Regions from separate parts of the Mycobacterium decipiens genome, predicted to be linked through region 1. Evidence: riboswitches for the same ligand, from Rfam matches in the RefSeq annotation. Region 1 holds a riboswitch; the other holds the start of a gene.
What was found. A riboswitch is a leader RNA that binds a small molecule or an ion and turns the genes downstream of it on or off. The one in region 1 is predicted to bind glycine.

Region 2: linked by a shared signal. The riboswitch ahead of gcvP (aminomethyl-transferring glycine dehydrogenase) and the one ahead of glyA (serine hydroxymethyltransferase) in region 1 are both predicted to bind glycine.

The regions. Positions count from the first base shown of each region.
Region 1 is NZ_OY970459.1:136,481-140,948, forward strand. Features, by position in the region: gene AADZ55_RS00665 (L-serine ammonia-lyase) at 1-762, opposite strand, end outside; gene glyA (serine hydroxymethyltransferase) at 759-2,036, opposite strand; glycine riboswitch at 2,350-2,440, opposite strand; gene AADZ55_RS00675 (HNH endonuclease signature motif containing protein) at 2,595-3,962, shown strand; gene AADZ55_RS00680 (N-acyl-D-amino-acid deacylase family protein) at 3,970-4,468, opposite strand, start outside.
Region 2 is NZ_OY970459.1:2,651,713-2,656,180, reverse strand. Features, by position in the region: gene gcvP (aminomethyl-transferring glycine dehydrogenase) at 1-2,463, opposite strand, end outside; glycine riboswitch at 2,517-2,636, opposite strand; glycine riboswitch at 2,637-2,734, opposite strand; gene AADZ55_RS11785 (MerR family transcriptional regulator) at 2,838-3,470, opposite strand; gene AADZ55_RS11780 (bifunctional nuclease family protein) at 3,766-4,260, opposite strand; gene AADZ55_RS11775 (MerR family transcriptional regulator) at 4,378-4,468, opposite strand, start outside.

The DNA of each region.
Region 1 (4,468 bases):
AGTGGGGTCTTCGGAGCTCAAACGCTCGTACCACACCTTCGCTCGGCGGCGTACCTGGAGGGTGCCAGGAAGCAACCCGTCGCGAGCGATACTGCGCTGTTCGCACTCGACCATGACGTCGCGCAGGTGCAGCAGCCCGGTGCGTACCTCGTTCTCCGTGCGGCAACATGATTCGTTGCGCAACGCCACTTCGCTGATCGACATGTCGAGCCGGTCGCAGACATCGAGCAGTTCCTGAGCCGAGGCGTAGGGAAGCGCAACCGAGCACGAATGTTGGCCGCTGCTGCGGCTGGTCTGTTCGGTGACGACGAAACCCCCACCCACCGAGAAGTAGGTCTCGGTGGCCAGGACGCGGCCGTGGGAGTCGATGGCAGTGATTGTCATCCCGTTGGGATGTGTGGGCAGGACAACATCGGGATGCAGGTCAATACCACTCTCGGTCAGCGGCACCGAAACGATACCGCCGATTCGTGTTCGGCCGGACGCCGCGATCTCGGCGAGGCGGCGCTCCTTGTGATCGGTGGTAATCGTTTCCGGCTCACAGCCCTCCAACCCCAGCAATATCGCGGACATGGTGCCGTGGCCGGCGCCGGTGGCCGCGAGTGAGCCGAACAGATCCACTCGCACCGCCTCGAGGGCATGCAGGTGACCGCCACGGCGCAGCGCCACCACGAACTGGTTCGCCGCGCGCATCGGGCCCACGGTGTGGGAGCTGGACGGGCCGATGCCGATGGAGAACAGGTCGAAAACGCTGATGGTCATGCCCGGTGCAGTTCCGGGTAGAGCGGATAGCGCGCGGCCAGCCGCTGGACCTGGGCGCGGAGCGGACTCAGCTGGTCGTCGGCGGTGGCCGTCAGCGCCGCCGCGATGACGTCCGCCACAGCGCGGAAGTCGTTGAGGGAGAAGCCGCGTGCGGCCAGCGCCGGGGTGCCGATCCGCAGTCCGGACGTGACCATCGGGGGGCGCGGGTCGAAGGGCACGGCGTTGCGGTTGACGGTGATGTCCACCGCGGCCAACCGGTCTTCGGCTTGCTGGCCGTCGAGTTCGGCGTCGCGCAGGTCGACCAGGACGAGGTGCACGTCGGTGCCGCCGGTCAGCACGGTGATGCCCTGTTCGGCGACGTCCGGCTGGGTCAACCGGTCGGCAAGGATGCGCGCGCCGTCCAGGCAACGTTGTTGCCGTTGCGCGAAATCAGGCTGCGCGGCCATCTTGAACGCGGTGGCCTTGGCGGCGATGACATGTTCGAGTGGCCCGCCCTGCTGCCCGGGGAAGACCGCGGAGTTGATCTTCTTGGCGATGGCGGCGTCGTTGCACAAGATGATGCCGCCGCGGGGGCCGCCGAGTGTCTTGTGGGTGGTGGAGGTGACGACGTGGGCGTGCGGCACCGGACTGGGGTGCAGGCCGGTGGCGACCAGGCCGGCGAAGTGTGCCATGTCAACCATCAGCACGGCGTCGATTTCGTCGGCGATGTCTCGGAACCGGGCGAAGTCCAGGTGGCGGGGATACGCCGACCAGCCGGCAATGATCATTTTGGGCCGCTGTTCGCGCGCCACCTCGGCAACCGCATCCATGTCGACGAGGTAGTCCTGTTTGGACACTTCGTAGGCGGCGACGTTGTAGAGCTTGCCGGAGAAGTTGATGCGCATCCCGTGGGTCAGGTGACCGCCATGAGCCAGCGACAGCCCCAGGATGGTGTCGCCCGGGTTCAGCAGGGCGTGCATGGTGGCGGCGTTGGCGGTGGCACCCGAATGTGGTTGCACGTTGGCGTATTCGGCGTCGAACAGGGCTTTGACCCGGTCGATGGCTAGCTGCTCGACACCGTCGATGTATTCGCAGCCGCCGTAGTAGCGCCGGCCCGGGTACCCCTCGGCGTACTTGTTGGTCAGGACCGAACCCTGAGCTTGCATCACCGCCAGCGGCGCGTAGTTCTCCGAGGCGATCATCTCCAGGCCGGTTTCCTGGCGGCGTAGCTCGCTGTCGATCAGGGCTGCGATGTCGGGGTCGAACGTGGCCAGGGATTCGTTGAGGGTGTTCATCGGCTCGGTCCGTTCTGTTCGGCGTTGGTCAACGGTGTTCCCGGAGCAATCGTCTGCCCGGCGAAATAGCCATTCCGCGTCGCAAATTTCGGCCGCGGTACGGGCAGCATGCGGGCCGCGCGAGGCCGCCAAAAAGTCGGCTGGTGTAGTTCGGACAAGGGCCAACTCCGGTCTCGGTGAGCCCGAATCGCACCGGGCTGGTTGCGCCCTCCCCGCTCTGTCCTGAAACCTGAGAGTCTGTGGCGTCGCCTCATGGCGCCGCTCTACACCTTCGGTCAGGTCGGTCTGCGACCGTCCTTGTCTCCAGAGTTGCCTCGGCGGTGCGGTGCTTGGGCCTGAGAGATTCCCGGGGAGGAGATTGCTCCTACGGCGCCTCGACTTCGAGGTTCTCCCGCATCGCGTCAGTGGCTGTTCGGTTGTGACGGGAAGCAACATACACACCACGTAGGCGTCTTGTCACCCTTGGATGTTTGCGGCGCGGGTCCACAGTTTGGTGTTTGTCCACAGATGTGGTCGGTGCCGTGGCGGGGGGACGAGGTCCGGCAATAGCATTCGAACATGAGTGCGATCACCGCGCCGGTGGAGGTGGCCGCCGCGTTCGACGCGCTGGATGCCGCGGTGGCAGCCATCGGCGAGCTGAACTTCGAGCGCCTGCGGCCGGCCGTGCGGCTGCGCGCACTGCAGCGCCTAGAAACCTCGCGCCGACGCCAGGTCGCGGTCAGCCACGACGTGATCGCCGGGCTGGAGCGGGCAGATCCCGCCGCGATCGGCGGGCCGGCCCACAAGGTGATCGCCGACTGGTTGCGGATCAGCTGTGCCGAGGCCCGCCGCCGGATCAACGACGTGACACAGCTGTCGGCGCGGGTCACCCTGAGTGGCGGGCAGCTACCCCCGCAGTTGCCCGCCACCGCCCATGCGTGGCGCGCCGGGCTGCTCGACGGCCAGCACCTGCGGGTCATCCAAACCTTCGTGCGCGAGCTATCCGAGACCACCCCGGCCGACACCGTCGCACACGCCGAACGCTTCCTAGCCCACCAAGCCACCCAACTGCGTCCGGATCAACTCGACAAACTGGCCCAGCGGTGTGCCCTGTTGATCAACCCGGACGGGACATTCGCCGACGCCGACCGCGCCCGCCAACGCGGCTTCACCTGGCACGGCCAACGATCCGACGGGATGAGCATCGCCACGCTGATCGCCACCCCCGAACTGCGCGCCAACCTCGATGCCTGGCTGGCCCGCTTCGCCGCCCCCGGCATGTGCAACCCCGACAACCCCACCCCCTGCGCCAACGGCGAACCCACCCACGAGGCCACCCGCAGCGACACCCGCAGCCCCGCCCAACGCCAACACGACGCACTCAACGCCCTGGTCCGCGGCCAACTCGGCGACCCCAAACTCGGTACCCACAACGGGCTGCCGGTCACCGTCATCGTCTCGACCACCCTGGCCGAGCTGACGTCGGGCGCCGGGCGCGCGGTCACCGGCGCCGCCACCCTGCTACCCATTCCCGACCTGATCCGCATGGCCCGCCACGCCTACCACTACCTGGCCGTCTTCGACGAACACTCGGCCCGCCCACTGTATCTGGGCCGCACCCGCCGCATCGCCACCCCCGATCAACGCGTGGTCCTCTACGCCAAAGACCGCGGCTGCACCCACCCCGGCTGCGACGTCCCCGGCTACTGGTGCGAAGTCCACCACACCGACGACTGGGCCAGCGGCGGGCTGACCAACATCGACAAACTCACCTTCGCCTGCACACCCAACCACCAACTCGCCACAAAGGGCTGGCGCACAAGCAAACTCCCCAACGGCCAAACCGCATGGATCCCCCCACCACACCTCGACCACGGCCAACCCCGCACCAACAGCCACCACCACCCCGAACGCCTCTTCAACAACGACGAACGAGCCGGACCCTAGCCCGCGTCTAACGCGCTCCGCGCACCAGCCGGCCGGGACGGGCCCCGGTGTCGATATCGTCGCGCCGGGTCACACTTCCGCTGACGATTGTCGCGGTGTAACCGCTCGCCGCCTGCAGAATTCGGTGGCCGCCGGCCGGCAGATCGTAGGCCATCGCCGCGGGGTGCAGGGTCAGCGCGTTCATGTCGATCACGTTGATGTCGGCCTTCTTACCGGGTTCGATGGTGCCGCGGTCGGTGAGACCGAATAGGTACGCCGTGTCTCGGGATTGCTTGCGGATCACATACTCCAGCGACAACTTCTCGCCGCGGCGACGGTCACGGGTCCAGTGCGTCAGCAGAAAGGTGGGATAGGAAGCGTCACAAATCATCCCGCAATGGGCGCCGCCATCGGAGAGCCCGAGCACCCCGGCGGGGTGCAGCATCATCTCCCGGATCGCATCGTGGTTGCCGTGAGCGTAGTTGAAGAGGGGCAACATCAGCATGGCGCTCGCGTTCGCCTCGAGC
Region 2 (4,468 bases), 2.5 Mb from region 1:
AGTGATGCCGGTTGATTTGGTGATACCGCGCAAGTCCAGGATGCACTCGTGGGCGACCATTCCGTTCTCGCCGGTGTACAGCACCGGGAAATACTCGTCGAGACGGCGCGCAATGTAGTTGGCCGACGTGATCGCGGTCAGCGATGCCGCCCGCAGACCCTCGGCGCCCATCATCCGGAGGTACGCCCAGGTGATCGGCAGAATCGAGGCCGACCCGTACGGTGCCGACGACACCGGGTAGCCCTTGGGCAGCTCAGGCGCGAACGGGTGGCCAGGCAGGAACGGGGCCAAGTGCGCCCGCACCGCGACCGGTCCGACTCCCGGGCCACCGCCGCCGTGCGGGATACAGAACGTCTTATGCAGGTTCAGGTGGCTGACGTCGCCGCCGAACTTGCCCGGCCGGGCCAGGCCGACCAGGGCGTTGAGGTTGGCCCCATCGACGTACACTTGGCCGCCGGCGTCGTGCACGGCGGCGCAGATCTCGGCGATATCGTGCTCGTACACGCCGTGGGTGGACGGGTAGGTGATCATCAGCGCCGACAGCCGCTCGGCATGTTCGCCAACCTTGGCGCGCAGATCATCGAGGTCGACGTCACCGTTGTGGTGGCAACCCACCACAACCACCCGCATGCCGGCCAAGGCCGCCGACGCGGCATTGGTGCCGTGCGCACTGGATGGGATCAGGCAGATGTTGCGGTGCGGTTCGCCCCGGCTGGCGTGGTACTCGTGGATCGCCAATAGGCCGGCGTACTCGCCCTGCGAGCCCGCGTTGGGTTGCAGCGACACCGCGTCATAGCCGGTGAGCAGCACCAGCCACTGCTCCAGGTCGGCAATGAGTCGACGCAGCCCCGGGGTGTCAGACGCCGGAGCAAACGGATGCTGACGCCCGAATTCGGGCCAGGTGATCGACTCCATCTCGGCTGCCGCGTTGAGTTTCATCGTGCATGAGCCGAGCGGAATCATGCTGCGGTCCAAGGCAATATCCTTGTCCGCCAGCGCACGCAGGTACCGCATCATCGACGTCTCGGTGCGGTATTCCCTGAACGCCGGATGCGTCAGGAACTCCGACGTCCGCGCCGCGATATCCGGCCCGTCGAAGGTCTCCCCCGCCGTCGCCACGTCGAACGCGGCCAGCACGGCCCCGACGTGCTCGGCGGTGGTGGCCTCGTCGCACGCCACCGAAACGTGGTCGTCGTCCATCCGCCAGATGTTGATTCCGCGCTCCTTGGCGGCGGCCTGGATGTGCGTCGCCCGGCCGGGCACCCGGGCTAGCACGGTGTCGAAGAACGCCTGGTGCACCACGTCTATCCCGGCGCCCGACAGGCCGGCGGCCAGGTTGCGCGCGTGCGAATGCACCCGGCGTGCGATGCCAGTCAGCCCTTCGGCGCCGTGGTAACTGGCGTACATCGCCGCCATCACGGCCAGCAGCACCTGCGCGGTGCAGATGTTGCTGGTGGCTTTGTCGCGGCGGATGTGCTGCTCGCGAGTCTGCAGGGCCAAGCGATACGCCCGCGTGCCGTCACTGTCTACGGATACGCCGACCAACCGACCGGGCAACTGGCGGGCATGGTTGGCGTGCACCGCCAGGTACCCGGCGTGCGGGCCGCCGAATCCCATTGGCACACCGAACCGTTGCGTGGTGCCAAACGCGACGTCGGCGCCTATCTCGCCGGGCGGCGTGATCAGCGTCAACGCCAACAAGTCGGCGCCGACGGCGACCAGGGCGCCGCGGTCGTGGGCCTGCGCCACCAGGGGGGACCAGTCGGTGATCCGGCCGCTGGCCCCGGGCAGCTGGGTGATGACGCCGAAGAAGTCGCCGTCCGGTAGCCCCGCGCGCAGGTCGGCGGTGACGATCTCGATGCCCAGCGGCTTGGCGCGGGTGGCCAGCACCGCCGCGGTCTGGGTGAAGACGTCGGCGTCGACGGCCAGCCTCTTGGCGCCACCGCGTGCCGCGCGTTGCATCAAGGTCATGGCCTCGGCGGCCGCGGTGCCTTCATCGAGCATCGACGCGTTCGCGATTTCGAGGCCGGTGAGATCGGTGACCAGGGTCTGGAAGTTCAGCAAGGCTTCCAGCCGACCCTGACTGATCTCCGGTTGGTACGGCGTGTAGGCGGTATACCAGGCCGGGTTTTCCAGAATGTTGCGCAACAGCACCGGCGGCGTGAACGTGTCGTAGTAGCCCTGCCCGATCATCGATACGGCAACGGTGTTGGCGTCGGCCAGCGCTCGCAGCTCGGCCAGCGCCTCCGCCTCGCTGGCGGCCGCTGGCAGCCGGTCCAAACCCGGTGCGGCGCCGCTGTCGGTGAGCTTGTCGAGGATGCCCGCCGGGACCGCCTTGGCCGCCACGTCATCGAGCGAGTCGACACCGATGACCGCCAGCATGGTTTCGACTGCCCTGCTATCCAGGCCGATGTGCCGGTCGGCGAAGTTCGGCTGGCTGTTGGATGTGTTCGGTTCGGGCATTCCGGACTCCTGACGCTCGGTGGGACCGCAACGTCATCGGCATGACGCTGTGGTCCTCTCCCTCTGTCGTCCACCCGAGCCGGGCGCCTGAGAGATTCGACAACCTGACCCGGCTGCCTTTCCCCATGGGCGGGCAAGCCGACTGATCGGCTTACCACTTTCCAGAGGCATCGGGGCCCCACGCGGTCCGGGTGCCTGAGAGGTTGACGGAGAGGTGTTGCTCCTTCGGCGTCCGTAACTGGCGGTCACGGAACTCTCCCGCGCGAGGGCGATGCGTATCCAACTTTACCTGCGCGACCTGGCCAAGGACGAATCAAGACAAATCAAAGAGTTCAAAGCATGCGGCTCGGCAGTTGCCGAACACGATGGCGCGGCTAGCCGATCTTGCGGTCGCGATGCTTGCGCCGGGAAGCCAGTTCGTCTTCGGGTGCAGCAATCGACTCGCCGCCATCGGCGCGTTCACCGTGGAAGTCGGCAATAACGCCCGTCAGCTCACGCATTGCGCCGGAGACGGCAATACCGAAGACACCCTGGCCGCCTTGCAGAAGGTCGACGACCTCCTCGGCCGACGTGCACTCGTAGACGGTGGTGCCGTCGGAGAACAACGTGATGTTGGCCAGATCCTGGACGCCGCGCTGGCGCAGATGGTCGACGGCAACCCGGATGTTGTGCAGCGAGATGCCGGTGTCAAGCAACCGCTTGACGATCTTGAGAACCAAGATGTCCTTGAACGAGTAGAGCCGCTGGCTGCCGGAGCCTGCCGCGCTGCGGATCGACGGGACAACCAACGATGTGCGTGCCCAGTAGTCGAGCTGGCGGTAGGTGATCCCGGCGATCTGGCAGGCGCTCGGCCCGCGGTAGCCCACCAACTCGTCGGGAACGGAATCGTCGGGGAACAGGCCGGGCTGCACGGGCTCGCTCGCTGCGACAACACCGTCGCTACCGTTGCTAGCGGTGTCCGTGTGGTCAGCAAGGTCCAGCTGGTCTTGACGTGGCTGCTCGCCCACCGTGCTTCCTCTCGCCAATCGCGCTCTTGTCACTAGCTGCGTTACTGGCTGCCCCCGACAGCCATCTGCTTAGGGCCCGAGTGTTAGAGAGCATACGCTGTTCGATGGTCGCGATGCTCCCGGTTAACTATCAAGTCGTGATTAAGTATCGCGGTCGCCGGGCTCATAGCGGGCTAACCGCCAGGCGTGTCGACAATTGCAACGTGAGATGAGACGCGGCCGTGACTTTGCTGCCCCGCGAGAAGCGCGGCATAGCGGGGGCCCGCCGTTCGGCGCACATCGGCTGCCTGGCCAGCTAGGTGGCCTTGAAATCGTCGGGTGACACGCTGTCGAGAAACTCCTTGAACTTCTCCACCTCATCCTCGCGAACGGCGGTGTTCGCCTCCTCGTCGCTTTCGTCGGGAATCAGCAGACCGGCCTGGGCGAGCACGGCCTCCTCGACGTAAATCGGAACGCCCACCCGCAATGCGATGGCCACCGAATCCGAGGGGCGGGCAGACACCTTGATGTTGCGGTCGAAGATCAGATCCGCGTAGAAGGTGCCTTCCTGCAGGTCGACGATGCGGACCTCCTTGAGCGAATGCCCCAGTGCAGCAATGAGATCCCTGATCAGGTCATGCGTCAGCGGACGTGGTGGCTCGACACCTTGCTGCTCCAGCGCGATGGCGGCGGCCTCCGACTGGCCGATCCAGATCGGCAGGTATCGGTCACCGTTGGCCTCGCGCAATAACAACACCGGCTGGTTCTGCGGCTGCTCGACGCGAATGCCGACAACACGAACTTCACCCATCAGTGTCTGCCCTCCGCACATGCCACCATCTCCGACCCAAGCTTGGCGCGACGACGCGGTGAGCGCCGCGCCGCTCCCGTGACGTCGAACACCAAGCTGTCGAACGAAGTCTAGTCCTCAGCGGTGAAGAACGTCGCGAACGGCAGATTTGATTAGCGAGGTGTGCAAAGTGATGGCGAGTGCGGCGACCTCACGGGCCAAGTCGTCG